Regions from separate parts of the Mesorhizobium sp. M6A.T.Cr.TU.016.01.1.1 genome, predicted to be linked through region 1. Evidence: riboswitches for the same ligand, from Rfam matches in the RefSeq annotation. Region 1 holds a riboswitch; the other holds the start of a gene.
The links. Region 1 has a riboswitch for thiamine pyrophosphate ahead of EJ075_RS20620 (YkoF family thiamine/hydroxymethylpyrimidine-binding protein). Riboswitches for the same ligand answer to the same signal wherever they lie in the genome.
Positions count from the first base shown of each region.

Region 2: another riboswitch for thiamine pyrophosphate. It lies ahead of EJ075_RS18085 (ABC transporter permease); the one in region 1 lies ahead of EJ075_RS20620 (YkoF family thiamine/hydroxymethylpyrimidine-binding protein).

Region 1 is NZ_CP034452.1:4,294,323-4,301,539, forward strand. It holds partial or broken gene EJ075_RS20610 (NAD(P)/FAD-dependent oxidoreductase) at 1-663, opposite strand, end outside; gene EJ075_RS34030 (hypothetical protein) at 666-791, opposite strand; gene EJ075_RS20615 (aspartate aminotransferase family protein) at 932-2,308, shown strand; TPP riboswitch at 2,655-2,766, shown strand; gene EJ075_RS20620 (YkoF family thiamine/hydroxymethylpyrimidine-binding protein) at 2,757-3,365, shown strand; gene EJ075_RS20625 (MBL fold metallo-hydrolase) at 3,539-4,510, shown strand; gene EJ075_RS20630 (alcohol dehydrogenase family protein) at 4,618-5,724, opposite strand; partial or broken gene EJ075_RS20635 (aspartate aminotransferase family protein) at 5,890-7,217, opposite strand, start outside.
Region 2 is NZ_CP034452.1:3,781,452-3,788,668, forward strand. It holds gene EJ075_RS18065 (ABC transporter ATP-binding protein) at 1-1,146, opposite strand, end outside; gene EJ075_RS18070 (LLM class flavin-dependent oxidoreductase) at 1,390-2,691, opposite strand; gene EJ075_RS18075 (ABC transporter substrate-binding protein) at 2,688-3,701, opposite strand; gene EJ075_RS18080 (ABC transporter ATP-binding protein) at 3,698-4,459, opposite strand; gene EJ075_RS18085 (ABC transporter permease) at 4,453-5,253, opposite strand; TPP riboswitch at 5,383-5,495, opposite strand; gene EJ075_RS18090 (sulfite exporter TauE/SafE family protein) at 5,921-6,697, shown strand; gene EJ075_RS18095 (superoxide dismutase family protein) at 6,846-7,217, shown strand, end outside.

The sequences.
Region 1 (7,217 bases):
CGATCGGGCAAGCGTCGTGGCGCCAAGCCCGGCGGCGTTGATGAAGCGCGCGGTGGCGATTTCAAAGCGCTCGCCGCTGGTGCTGTCGATGGTGTCGAGCACGATGCGTCCACCATCGACTCGCTCACCCTCGATGCGACCGGCGACAATGCGGGTGTTGAGGCTGAGTGCCGCCCCGTGCTCCTCTACGTCGCCCCGCAAAGCAAGCATCAGGGCGTGGCTGTCGATGATGCCGGTGGCGGGCGACAGCAGGGCGGCCGTGCACCGCAGCTTGGGCTCCAGCGCGCGTGCCCCTGCTGCGGTCAAGGGTGTCAGGTCGCCCGCGCCGCAAGCAGAGGCGTTGGCCAGAATGGAAGCAAGCACCGGCTCCTGTTCGGCATCTGTGGCGACGATGAGCTTGCCGCAGCGCGCATGCGGAACCGCCCGCTTCTCGCAATAACGGTAAAGCTGTTCCCGGCCTGCCACGCAGAGCCGGGCCTTCTGCGATCCGGCCGGATAGTAGATGCCCGCATGGATGACCTCGGAATTGCGCGAGCTGGTCCCGGTGCCGATGGCGTTCTCGGCTTCGAGGATCAAGGTGTCCAGGCCGCGTTGCGCCATCTCTCGCGCAATCGCGAGGCCAATGACGCCGGCGCCGGCGACGATGCAGTCGACATGGTCCATGATCAGGCCACCTCAGCCTTGTAGTTGTGCCTGCCGGTGAGCCGTTCGACGATCACGATCCGGCGATGCGCATAGGCGGCTCCGCGCAGGTTCTCGCGTTCTGCGACCTCGAAGCTGAAATTCAGCATGTCTGCGTCCACCCGCCAGCCCTTCCGAAAGGGCTTGACACCCTTACGAGAAACAGATGCATCCAACAGCATAATGCAAGAGGCGATGCGCGCCGAAACGGCGGCAGGGCCTAGTCCCGGCATGCAGGACAGGAACCATCATGGACGCACGCCCGAATTCTCCCGAAGCCCGCGACATCAGCTACCACATGCACGCCTACACCAATGCCCGCAAGCATGAGGAGGCAGGGCCGCTCATCATCGAGAAGGGCGACGGCATCTATGTCGAGGATCTGGCCGGCAACCGCTACATCGAGGCGATGGCCGGGCTTTGGAGCGTTGCGGTCGGCTTCTCGGAGAAGCGGCTGGTCGATGCGGCGGTGCGCCAGATGTCCAAGCTGCCTTACTATCACGACTTCGGCTCCAAATCGCATTCGCCGCTGATCGATCTCGCCGAGAAGCTGGTGCAGATGGCGCCGGTGCCGATGAGCAAGGCGTATTTCACCAATTCCGGCTCCGAGGCCAACGACACGGCCATGAAGATGATCTGGTACCGGTCGAATGCGCTCGGCCAGCCGGCACGCAAGAAGATCATCAGCCGCATTCGCGGCTATCACGGCGTCACCATCGCCTCGGCAAGCCTGACCGGCCTGCCCAACAATCACATTTCCTTCGACCTGCCGATCGCCAGTGTGCTGCACACGTCGACGCCGCACCATTGGCGCGAGGCGCTGCCAGGCGAGAGCGAAGAGCAGTTTTCGAGCCGGCTTGCCGACGACTTGGAAAAGCTGATCCTGGCCGAGGGCCCGGAAACCATCGCCGCCTTCTTCGGCGAACCGATCATGGGCGCCGGCGGCGTCATCGTTCCCCCGGCCGGCTACTGGGAGAAGATACAGGCGGTGCTGTCGAAATACGACATCCTGCTCGTCGCCGACGAGGTCATCTGCGGTTTTGGCCGAACCGGCGAGATGTTCGGTTCGCAGACCTTCGGCATCAGGCCTGACATCATGGTGCTGTCGAAGCAGATCTCTTCCTCCTACCTGCCGATCTCGGCCCTGCTGATCAACGAGAAAATGTTCGAGCCGATTGCCGACGAAAGCAATCGGATCGGCACCTTCGGTCATGGCTTCACCGGCGGCGGCCATCCCGTCGCGGCGGCGGTCGCGCTCGAGAACCTGAAGCTGATCGAGGAGCGCGACCTTGTCGGCAATGCGCGCACGGTCGGCGCGCATATGCAGAAACGGCTGCGCAACCTCGCTTCGCACCCGCTTGTCGGCGAGGTGCGTGGCGTCGGCCTGATCGCGGCGGTCGAACTGGTCGGCGATAAGGTGACCAAGACGCCGTGGGAGACGGCCGGCGCGCTGGGCGGGCTTGTCAACGGCTTCATGCAGCAGAACGGCGTCATCTCGCGCAACATGGGCGACGCGCTGGCCTTCTGCCCGCCGCTGATCATCACCGAGCCCCAGGTCGATCAGATGATCGACGCGTTTGAAAGATCGCTCGAAGCCGCGGTCAAGCAGGTCGGATCACAGAGCTGATCAGGTCGTCCAAAGCCAGAGCTGAATGGGCCTTGGTGATTGGCGAAGCCGAAGCGGTATCCAATCTCCCCCCTTGCGGGGGAGATGTCCGGTAGGACAGAGGGGGTGTGAAGGATCGCCAACTTTCGACTTCAGCCTTGCCAACCCGAATCAGCTTGAGGGCGCGGCTGCGATCGATTGACAGGTCGGAGGGAAGCACCCCCTCTGCCTGCCGGCATCTCCCCCGCAAGGGGGGAGATCGGCAGCTTCGGCGGCGCCGCCAAGCTCGGTAATTGGTCTGAAGCGATTGCTGGGAACGATTGCCCTGGGCCACACTTGAACATCCGTTGCGCGGGTGCTACGTCGCCCATATCGACAGGGGCGCTCCGTATTGCCGGGGCTGAGATGGTGGGTGCAAGCCTTCGGTCCCTCAAGCTGATCTGGGTAATGCCAGCGGAGCGAGGCGACCATGTTTTCAGGTGCACAGATTTCCCTGTATCCGATGTGCGACGATTTCGTCGGCGTCATCCTTGGGGCGCTTTCGGCGCTCGATCCGTATCGACCGAATTTCCGCATCGAGACCGACGACATCTCGACGCTGATCGTCGGCCCGCCGGAACAGCTTTTCCCGGCCATGCGCGACCTCTTCGCATCGGCGGCGGCGAGTGGCGTGCATTGCGTGTTGTCGGCGACGGTGTCGCGCGGCTGTCCGGGCGAGCCTGACGATCCAATCTGCACACCGATTTCCGGCAGCAGCCACGAGCTGTCCCTGGCAGAGCGCATCGGCGCGGCGCGGGCGCATGTCGATGGTGCGAAAAAACTCGGACAAGAGGTCGCCGCGCAGTTCTCGCTCTATCCGCTCGGCGAGGGCCATCACATGGATGAGATCTACGGCTGCATCGACTTCCTCAAGATTTCGGGCGTCTTCGACAGGTCGAAGAATTTCTGCACGAAGCTGAGAGGCGATGCCGGACCGGTGTTCGCGACGCTGTCGGAAGCCTTCCTTCGCTTCGGCGCGCCGCAAGGCCATGTCGCGCTCGATCTCACCGTGTCGGCGAACAGCCCGAGTCCTTGTTAGGGCGTGTCGATATTCGGGGTGGGCGACGACGTCGATCGGCCGGCCCTCGGCCGCCACCGCGGCGGGATCGCGCTCAGGTGATGTCTCAGTTTAACTTGCGGCTCACGACCCAGCCGACCTTGTGCAGTGCCGACCGCCGTTGATTTGCTCGATCATTCCGTCAGCGGGGAAGGATGTTCGATATTTCGCGTCGCGACCTGACACTTGGCGCAGCCGGTGCTCATGCTGCGTTTGGGCTCCACAAGCCGATCACGTTTGTCGACGCGGCCCGCGCTCAACACGCCGTCGCTCAACCTTTCCGAAAATACAAGGTTGGCGACATTGAAGTCTTTTCTCTGATTGATGGCATGCGTGACGTTCCCCTGCGGGAGGGTATGGTCAGGAATGTCAGCGTCGAACAGGTCAAGACGGCGTTGCGTGGTGCCGGTTTTCCCGACAATCAGGCGCCCCTGCGGTTTATCGTCATGGCGCTAAAGCTGCGCGATCAAGTGGTCTTGATCGACTCGGGTACCGGCGGTCATCCGATTTATGGTGAGGGGAACGGCCGGCTATTCGAGAGCATGGCTGCGGCGGGCCTTGACCCCAAGGCAGTCAAGACAATCCTGATCTCCCATCTGCACGGCGACCACATTTATGGCCTCATGAACAATGAGAGCAATGCGCAGGTCTTCCCGGATGCCGACATCGTGGTGCCCGCCGAGGAATTGAAATGGTGGACGCGCCCGGGAGTCGAGTCGATCGATCTCGGACCGACGCGCAAGGGCCTCGCTCAGCGCATTCAGGCTACGGTGGCTACGTGGAAAAACGTCAGGACCTTTGAGGGAGAACCAGAACTCCTACCTGGCGTGCACGCCGTTCAGGCCCCCGGCCATAGCCCGGGAATGGTCGCGCATCTGGTCACCTCGGGCGGCAAACAGCTCCTGATCAGCGCTGACGTGGTCAATCTTGCGCCCCATGTTTCAACAAATCCCGAGTGGCAGCTTGCTATCGACCAGGATCCGCAAATGGCCGTCGAAACGCGAAGGAAGATCTTCGATCGCGCGGTCGCCGACAAGCTCACCATTTCGGGTACTCACTGGTTGATGCCGAACGTCGGCACGTTGTCCAAGGATGGCAACGGCTACGTATTCGCAGCCGAGGGGTAAAATCACACTACCCGCTGCCAACTGGACGACGACGGCTGCCGCGCCGGACGAACCGGTCGGCGTCAGACGTCGAACGCAGAACCAAGCGAGAGCGATAATCTTGGCTATCAACGGGTCGCTGCGAGATCCGAAATGGCGTCTGGAACGACCACCAGCTTGCCGACGAAATCCTTGGCGATGAAATCCGCTTGGGCGCGGTGGAAATCGGAGAGCCTGTAGACGCCGCCGACCAGCGGCCGGATCTTCTTGTCTTCGATGTAGCGAACAATACGGCGGAAGTCGTGCCGCGTGCCCTGGCTCGAGCCGTGCAACTGCAACTGCTTGAGATACATGGTGCGCAGATCGAGCTGCACGACCGGGCCGGCAATTGCGCCGGCTGTGGTGTAGCGGCCTTCGGGCCTGAGGATGCGCAGCAGATCGTTGAAGATCGCGCCGCCGACCAGATCGGCAACCACGTCGATCGGCTGGCCGCCGGTTGCCTCATTTACCGCAGCCGGCAGGTCGGCCACACCCCGGGTGATCACCGCCTCGGCGCCGATGTCGAGCACGGCCTGTTCCTTGCCCTTGCCGACGACTGCATAGGGGACGGCGCCGCGCGCCCGCGCCAGCTGCACGATGCCGGAGCCGACGCCGCCCGACGCGCCGGTGACCAGCACGCGCTCGCCGGCCTTCAATGCGGCGCGTTCCAGCATCTGCTCGCCGGTGAGATAGGCGCAGCAGAAGGTGGCGAGTTCGACATCGGTCAACTCGGTGTCGACGACATGGGCGTTCTCGGCCGGCACGGTCTGATACTCGGCATAGCCGCCGTCACGGCCGTGGCCCATATAGTCGATGTCGGCGAGTGAATCGTCGTCGCGGTTGTAGATGGAGAAGTCGACCATCACCCGCTCGCCGATACGGTCCGGCGAGACACCATCGCCGACTGAGACGATGTGGCCGACCGTGTCGGTGCCCTGGATGCGCGGGAAGCTCAGCGTGTTGCCCTGACGCCGCCAGGTCGATACGGCGGCAGCATCTTCCTCCGTGCCATAGGCGCCCTGTCGCACCCAGACATCGGTGTTGTTCATGCCGCAAGCGGTGACCTTGATCAGCACTTCGTCAGGGGCGGGCGACGGCACTTTCACGTCGGTGCGGTAGACGAGCTTTTCCGGTCCGCCGTGACCGATCAGCTGCACGGCGGCCATGGTGGCGGGGAGGGAGGGATGAGAGATCATCGATTTAGCTTCCAGATATTGCAGGTTGGCGCTGCCCCTCACCCTTACCCTCTCACCGTGAAGAACGGGGAGAGGGGGTCGCCAGCGCTGGTGCTTGACCCTTCTCCCCGTTTACGGGGAGAAGGTGCCGGTAGGCGGATGAGGGGCAGCGCCAACCGTCGAAAGTTAGAGATTGGCAAACACGCTCTTCACCGCATCCGCCGTCTTCGACACGACGATGTCGGCCTCTTCGCGCGTCAGGCAGAGCGGCGGCGCGAAGCCGAGAATGTCGCCTTGCGGCATGGCGCGGCCGATGACGCCGCTTGCCGCAAGGGCGGTCGCGACCTGCGGCCCGATCTTCTGCGAGGCGTCGAAGAACACGCGGTCGTCCCGGTCGGCGACGAACTCGATTGCCGCCAGCATGCCGTCGCCGCGGACGTCACCGACATGTTTGTGGCCGCCGACGGCTTTCGTCAGTTCGGCGCGGAAATAGGCGCCGGTCTCACCGGCGTTGGTCACCAGGTCCATCTCGTCGATCAGCTCGAGATTGGCGACGCCGGCGGCAACGCAGATCGGATGCGCCGAATAGGTCCAGCCATGGCCTATGCTGCCGAGCTTGTCGGAACCCTGCACCAGCACCTGCCAGACCTTGTCTGCGACGATGACGCCCGACAGCGGCGCATAGGCCGAGGTCAGGCCCTTGGCGATGGTGATCAGGTCGGGCTTGATGCCGTAATGGTCGGAGCCGAACATGGTGCCCAGCCGGCCGAAGCCGGTGACCACTTCGTCGGCGACCAGCAGCACGTCGTACTTCTTCAGCACCGCCTGGATTTTTTCCCAGTAGAGGGCGGGCGGCGGCACGATGCCGCCGGTGCCGAGGATCGGCTCGCCGATGAAGGCGGCGATCGTGTCCGGGCCCTCGGCCAGGATCATCTCTTCGAGCTTGTCGGCGCAGTGTTGGGAAAACTGCTCCTCGCTCATCGAGCGGTCGGCGCGGCGGAAATAGTAGGGCGCCTCGGTGTGCAGGATCGGCGCACGCGGCAGGTCGAAGGCGTTGTGGAACAGGTCGAGCCGGTCAGCGACCCGTCATGACGCCGGGAGCCGTGATAGCCGCGCCAGCGCGAGATGATCTTCTTCTTCTCCGGCCGGCCGAGCACGTTGTTGTAGTACCAGATCAGCTTGATGTTGGTCTCGTTGGCGTCGGAGCCGGAGAGGCCGAAATAGACCCTCGACATCCCTTGCGGGGCGCGGTCGATGATCATCTTGGAGAGCGTGATCGACGCCTCGGTGCCGTGGCCGACATAGGCATGGTAGTAGGCGAGGTTCTTGGCTTGCGCGGCGATGGCATCCGCGATTTTCTGGCGGCCATAACCGACATTGACGCAGTAAAGCCCGGCGAAAGCATCGATGCTCTTGCGCCCATTATTGTCCCAGATGGTGACGCCTTCGCCGCCGGCGATGATGCGGGTCGGGCTCTCGCCGCGCGCGTGGGTGCCCATATGGGTCGAGGGATG
Region 2 (7,217 bases), 510 kb from region 1:
GAAGCGCGGCAGCAGTGAGCACAGTGTCGTCTTGCCGGCGCCGGACGGCCCGACGAAGGCGATGGTCTGTCCTGCTGTTATGTCAAGATCGATGTTCTTCAAAACCGGCCGTTCGCCGCTATAGCCGAAGGTGACATCCCGGTAGCTGATATCACCTCGGAGCGTCGGTGCATCAACCGCGCCAGGCCGATCCGCGATGTCGGGCTCAGTGTCGAGGAGAGCCGCATAGCGGCGGAATCCGGCGATGCCTTTCGGATAGGTTTCAATCACCGAATTGATCTTGTCGATCGGCCGGAAGAACACATTGACCAGGAGCAGGAAGCCAACGAAACCGCCACTGGAAAGTTCGCCGCGCAGCACGAGGTAGCTTCCGGCGATCATTACCACCAGCTGGATCAACCGCATGCTCATGTAGCTCAGCGACGTGCTGGCGGCCATGATGCGATAGGCATCGAGCTTGGTCTTGCGGTAGCTGGCATTGTCACGCGCGAAAAGATTACGCTCGTGGTCTTCATTGGCGAACGCCTGCACCACCCGCATGCCGCCGACATTCTCCTCGATGCGAACATTGAAATCGCCGACCCGCCCGTAAAGCGCCTGCCAGTTGCGCGTCATGCGCGCGCCATAGCGGCTTGTCACCCAGGCGACCAGCGGCACAATTGCCGCTGTGATCAATGCAAGCTGCGGATTGACCAGGAACATCAGTGCGAAGGCGCCGAGGAAAGTCATGATCGCGATGAACAGGTCTTCCGGGCCATGATGGGCGACCTCGCCGATTTCCTCCAGGTCCTTGGTGACGCGGGCGATGAGGTGGCCGGTCTTGTGGTTGTCATAGAAGCGGAACGAGAGCTTCTGCAGGTGATCGAAGCTCTTCCGGCGCATCTCGGTCTCGATGTTGATGCCGAGCATATGACCCCAGTAAACCACGACCGCCATCAGTCCGGTGTTCAACACATAGATGGCAAGCAGGCCGGCCGACGCAGCAAGGATCAGCAGCAATTGCTGCGTCGGCAGCAGTTCGTCGACGAACACCTTGACTGCCATCGGGAACCCGAGTTCCAGCATGCCAGACAGAACCGCACAGCAGAAATCCAGGATGAACAGACCCTTCCAGGGGCGGTAGTAGGAGAAAAATCCACGAAGCATTGGGACGCTTTTTCTGTTCGAAGGTCTGGACTGCCAGGAGCATGGCTATGCGAGGGTGTCAATTCCGGCCTTCTCGAAAGGGCGGGACATAACGGTGGAAGCGGTCGACACCGGCGCATTGACCGAGCCGGATTGCGTGGGAGAATCGATGTGGCGATGGACGGTGATGACCTGTAGGCAAAGTAGCGCCTGATGGCTTACGGCGCTCTCATCGACGAACGGGATTGGGTTTGGATTCCAGACCTAGAGACTTGGAAGACCGTATCGCTCGCGAAGTGTGCGCTTACCGCCAGCGTCGAAAACGTCCGAATGCTCCAGCAAAGGCATCACACCGTCGATGAAGCTTTGCAGGTCGCCGGGCATGACGGGCGCCATGACGTTGAAACCGTCGGCCGCTCCGCCCTCGAACCATTGCTGCATCGTGTCGGCGATATCGCGGCCATCTCCAACGGCAAGCAGATGACCGCGGCCAGCTGCGAGGCGCATGAGCAACTGGCCCAGGGTCAGCCTGTCCCGCCTTGCGATTCCAACCAGCACGCCGACCCGGCTCTGGCTGGACTGGTTCGGCCGTGTGTTCAACGGGGGCGGTAGCGGCGCATCGAGATCGGCATTGGTTAAATCCTCGCCAAGGAATTCGCCGAGCTTGGCAAGTACGTGGTCGGTTACGGCAGAGCCGTTCAGTTCTGCCAGCCGCTCTTCGGCTGCTTGCCTGGTATGCGCGACGATCGGCACGATCCCCGGAAAGACCAGGATCGTGTCCGGATTGCGCCCTCTGTCGGCCGCTCGTGATTTGATGTCGCGATAGAAGTCCTGCGCTTCCGTCAGCGTCGCCTGGACGGTGAACACGATGTCGGCGTAACGGGCGGCGAAGGCGCGGCCAGCTTCCGACGAGCCGGCCTGCGCCAGGAGCGGCCGACCTTGGGGCGATCGCGGCACGTTGAGCGGGCCCGCGGTGCGCACGAACGGACCGGCGTGATCGACGGGCCGGACCTTGTCAGGATCGAAGTATCGCCCGGCGGCCTTGTCCGGCGTCCGCGCATCGGGAGCCCAACTTTGCCAGAGCGCTATGGCTGCGTCGACCACGTCGGCTGCGCGGGCATAGCGCTCGTCATGCTCCGGCATGGCGTCCAGTCCGAAGTTACGGGCCTCGAGCACGTTGGACGAGGTGACGATGTTCCAGCCCGCACGGCCTTTGCTGATGTGGTCGAGAGAGGCGAAGCGCCGGGCGAGGTGGAAAGGGTGATCGAAGCTGGTCGATGCAGTCCCGATCAGTCCGATCCTGCTGGTGACGGCAGCGATCGCCGATAGGATCAGCAGCGGATCCATCGCGTCGGAAAGATGCCGATCGGCGCCACCCTGCAAGGCCAGCACATCGCCGAGGAACAGAGCGTCGAAATCGGCAGCCTCCGCGCGCCGGGCGATATCGACCCAGTAGGCCAGGCTGGTCGAGGCAAGCGGGTCGCTTTCGGGCATGCGCCAACCGGCCTCGTGACTGCCGAGGCCGAAGATCACGGCATTGAGATGCATGAGCCGCGGCGGGCTCATTTTTGGTCGGCCAGATAGGCGTTGCTGTAATAGGCTGCGAAATCGGGTCGTTCGCTGACCGGGTTTCCATCGCCGTCGCGCAGGATTTCGGCCTTGAACAGGTAGTCGCCGATAGCCTCCATCTTTGCGGGATCGATCGTGCCGATCGCCCCGGCGGGGCTTTGCAGATAGTGGCCGTCGACCAGCGCCTTCAGTGATGCCTCGATCAACGGACGGTTGGTCAGCACGTCGCTGTTTGCTCCGATCAGCATATCAGCCGCTTCTTTCGGATGTTCGACGGCGAAGGCGTAGCCGCGCCTGGTCGCGGCGATGAACGCGGTTGCCGTGTCCTCGTTTTTCTCGAGGTAGGCGCGGCTCGAGCCAATGAAATTGGTGTGTTGGTCGGGCACGCCGAAATCCGCGTAGCGGAAGGCGCGCTGGGCCTTGCCGTCAAGCTCCGCTTTGATCCCCTCCCAAGTGTAGACTTCGAGCGTAAAATCGACTGCGCCATTGGCCAAGGCCTCATAGGCAGAGGTGCCCAGCGTCACCGTTTCGAATTTGCCCTCGCCTCCATCATGGCGGATGATGGTGCCGATCAGCGCATTCTCCCAGGCGCTGCCGAAACCGCCATAGGTCAGGCCGTCCAGGTCCCTGGGGGATTGTATATCGGCGCGGTCCGCATTGAAGGCCAGCCTGCCGGTTTCCGTCTGCATGATGGCGTAGGTAGCGACGAGGTCGGCGCCGGCCGTGCGTTGGGTGAACAATCCTATGGATCCCAGTATACCGAAATCGGCCACGCGGTTGGCGATCAGCGTACCGGCCGCAGTGTCGGTATAGGGCAGGATCTGCACGTCGAGCCCGGCCTCAGCGTAGAAGCCTTTCGCCCGGGCGACATAGAGTCCTACATGGTTTGTGTTCGGCGTCCAGTCGAGAGCGACGGTGACAGTCTGCTGGGCACAGACGGATGTGACGGGTCCGAGCCCGGTGATCAATGCGGCAGCGATGAAGAGGCGTCTTGAAAGCATGGTCATGTCCTTTGGGCGGGCTGTGGATCGAGAAGCGTATGAAGGATGTCGGCTTCGATGGCGCTGGCTTCCGGCGAGGCAAGATCCTTGCGCGGGCGCGGAAGAGGTATGGCGACTTCGCGCAGCACGCGGGCAGGGCGGCCGCTCAGCACATAGATGCGGTCGGACAGGAAGACCGCCTCGCGGACATCGTGGGTGATCAGCAGCACGGTCCAGCGGTGTCGGTCCCACATCGTCTGAAGCCAGCGCTGCATGCCGGTGCGCGTGAGGGCGTCGAGTGCGCCGAACGGTTCGTCGAGCAACAGCATGGCGCGGTTCTGAACGACGGTACGCAACAGCGCGGCGCGCTGGCGCATTCCGCCCGAAAGCTGCGCCGGATACTTTTGCTCGAAGCCCGCAAGGCCGAATTCGCCGTAGAGCGGCGCCACCTTGTCGCGCGCCGCCTTACGGGACATGCCCTGGACTTCCAGGCCGAGCGCGGTGTTGTCGATAACCGTGCGCCAGGGCATCAGGGCGTCGTGCTGCGGCATGAAGGCAAACGGTCGGCGCGCGTCGGCCAGTGGCCGCCCGTCGAAGTCGATGCCGCCGTCGTGGCCTTCGAGACCGCCCGTCAGCAACCTGAAGATCGTGGATTTGCCGGCTCCGGAGGGGCCGAGGATTGAAACGAATTCGCCCGGCTCGACATGCAGGGTGATGCCGGCAAGCACGTCGACATCGCCAATACTTTTGCTGATCTGGCGCAATTCCAGCCGCCTGTTCATGATTTTCGCGCGGCATCGAGCCGTTCCCATGGCATGGCGGCGCGCTGGATCAGCACCGTGGCGGCAAACAGGGCCAGCGTGAGCAACGCGCTGACCAGCACGGCCGCGAGCACGAGATCGGGCCGGAAATTGTTCTTGGCGTTGAGCATGTAGATACCGAGCCCTTTGGCCGCGCCGGCATATTCCGCGAAGATGGCGCCGACCACAGCATAGGTGATCGAGATGCGCAGCCCGGCGAAGAAATAGGGCAGCGAGGAGGGCAGGCGGGCCAGCAGGAAAATGCGCATGCGGGAAGCGCCCATCGAACTCAGAAGCGCCGAGATGTCCCGATCCGTCGATTCATAACCCTGCACCAGCGCGACCAGCATGGGAAAGAAGGTCACGAGCGCGACCAGCATGATCTTCGGCGTCAGCCCGAAGCCGAACCAAAGAACGACCAGGGGGGCAATCGCCACCAGCGGCAGGATCTGACTGATAATGAATACCGGGAACAGGGCGCGGCGCAGCGGCTTGAAGAAGTCGATCAGCACCGAAAGGATGAAGGCAACGGCCAGCGAGCAGGCGAAACCCGCCAATGTGGCGCTGATGGTCGGCACGGTGTTGTCGAACAGCGCCTGGCGCTGCTGGATGGCTTGGGCGAGGACTCGTGACGGCGCCGGCAGCGTAGTGGGCGAGATGCCCGAGATGCGCGCATAGAGCTCCCAAGCCAAAACCAGCGTGCCGACCGATAGCAAGGCCGGTCCGACCTTGGCGAACAAGGCTGCGATTCGCGGCGCAACGGAGAAAGACTGGGACATGCGAGACCTCCGGCGCGAAAGATCAGCGCGGGGTCGGGCCGTTGGCCGCGACCGTGAGGTCGATCGTGATATGGTCCTCGGGCGGGCCCACGAAATCGCCGGACATCGGAAAAAGAAAAATCTGTGCGCCAGAAAACATCGCCCGCCTCGCTCCGCTGGTATTATCCAGATCAGCTCTAGGGTTTACGGGCTTGCAGCCCATCTCTCAGCCCCGACGATACGGAGCACCCCTGTGGATGGCGGCAATTAAACAGATAAAGGGTGGAGCTGCAAGTATGCGTCACGACCCGTGAAACCCTAGGTCAGAGGCGGCTGCCTCAGCAGTGGTCGCTCAGGTCGTCTCGCTACCGCATGGCATCATCAAAGATAGCATCGCTTGAGCGATTGGCATGGTCTTTCGAGGACGGTAGATTAATGCGCGGCTTCAACTTAAGAGGGTGCTAAACCTGGCAACCTGTTCGAGATCGCTCTCAATATTTTGAGAGTCTACATGACTTTGAAGATATGAGGAAAGGCGTCGGTCGAGCGCACAGTTTCCCGTTCGTCGTCACCATTATCGATGCCAGGCGTTTAGTGAATTGTGGAAGCATGAAGACGCAATTGCATATGTTGCACGCGGCGGGTTCCTCTTCGCCAATTACGACCCGCGCTTTTATCGGAGAGCCAAATGCAAGAATTTCTTCTTTTTGCGTTCGTGGGGTTTGTAGCTCAAGCCGTGGACGGGGCTCTCGGCATGGCCTACGGCGTTGTTTCCTCGACAACACTACTGGGGTTTGGCGTGTCTCCTGCACACGCTTCGGCTTCAGTTCACGCTGCTGAGCTGTTTACCACTGCGGCCTCAGGTTCGGCTCACCTCTATCACCGCAACATTGACTGGAAGCTTTTCTGGCGGCTGATGCCATTTGGCGTGATCGGCGGCGTCCTCGGCGCTTTTGTGCTCACCTCGTTTGAAGGAGCCGTCATGAAGCCGTATGTGACCACATACCTTGCGCTGGTCGGAGCTTGGCTCCTGTTCCGTTCATTCCGGCGGATCCCAAGCAATCCGGTCCCGGCAGGCGTGGTACCTCCCCTTGGGCTTGGTGGTGGATTTCTCGATGCCGCAGGCGGTGGCGGGTGGGGACCCATAGTGACGACCGGGCTTCTCGGTTTTGGCGGGACGCCCCGCTACGTTATTGGCACGGTAAATGCCAGCGAGTTCCTCATCACGTTCTCGGTGTCTCTGACCTTCTTGTTTGCGTTACTAACGGGCCATTGGGAGGAGGCTGGGGGGCTGATGGAAAATCTAATCCCCGTTGCCGGCTTGATCCTTGGCGGCGTGGTCGCAGCGCCGATGGCCGGACTGGTAGTGAAAACAATCGTTGAAAAGACGCTTCTCAGGCTCATTGGTATTCTCATCATACTGCTGGCAGGTTGGCAAACCGCGGAACTCTTCGAATTGGTGTAAACCAACGTCGTGAAACTTCACTTATACACGGAGACTATCGAGTTCTACGCATCACCCGCTTCTCTGGCGGCCGTGCCGGAGACATTCCCAAATGGAACGAAGAGGCCCCGTTGTTGTTTGGGGTCCTTGTACAACCGGAGGCCAACTGATGAAAAATTTGCTTGCAACAACAGGATTGGCGCTGGCGGTCGCGATGCCTGCAGCGGCTCAGGACACCGCGACCGCGAAAGCCGAATTCGTCAACATGGCTGGCGAGAAGAACGGAACGGCCACGCTGACCGAGACAGCGCAGGGTGTGCTGATAGCGTTGGACGTAACAGGACTGCCGGCGGGTGAATGGGTCGCGTTCCATGTTCATGAAACCGGAAAGTGCGACCATCAGACCGGCCATGACTCGGCAGGTGGGCACTTCAATCCGACGAATGCCGAACATGGATATCTCACTGGAAAAGGCCCGCACGCGGGCGACATGCCAAATCAGCGGGTCGGCGCCGACGGCGTTTTGCGTGCCCAGGCTTTC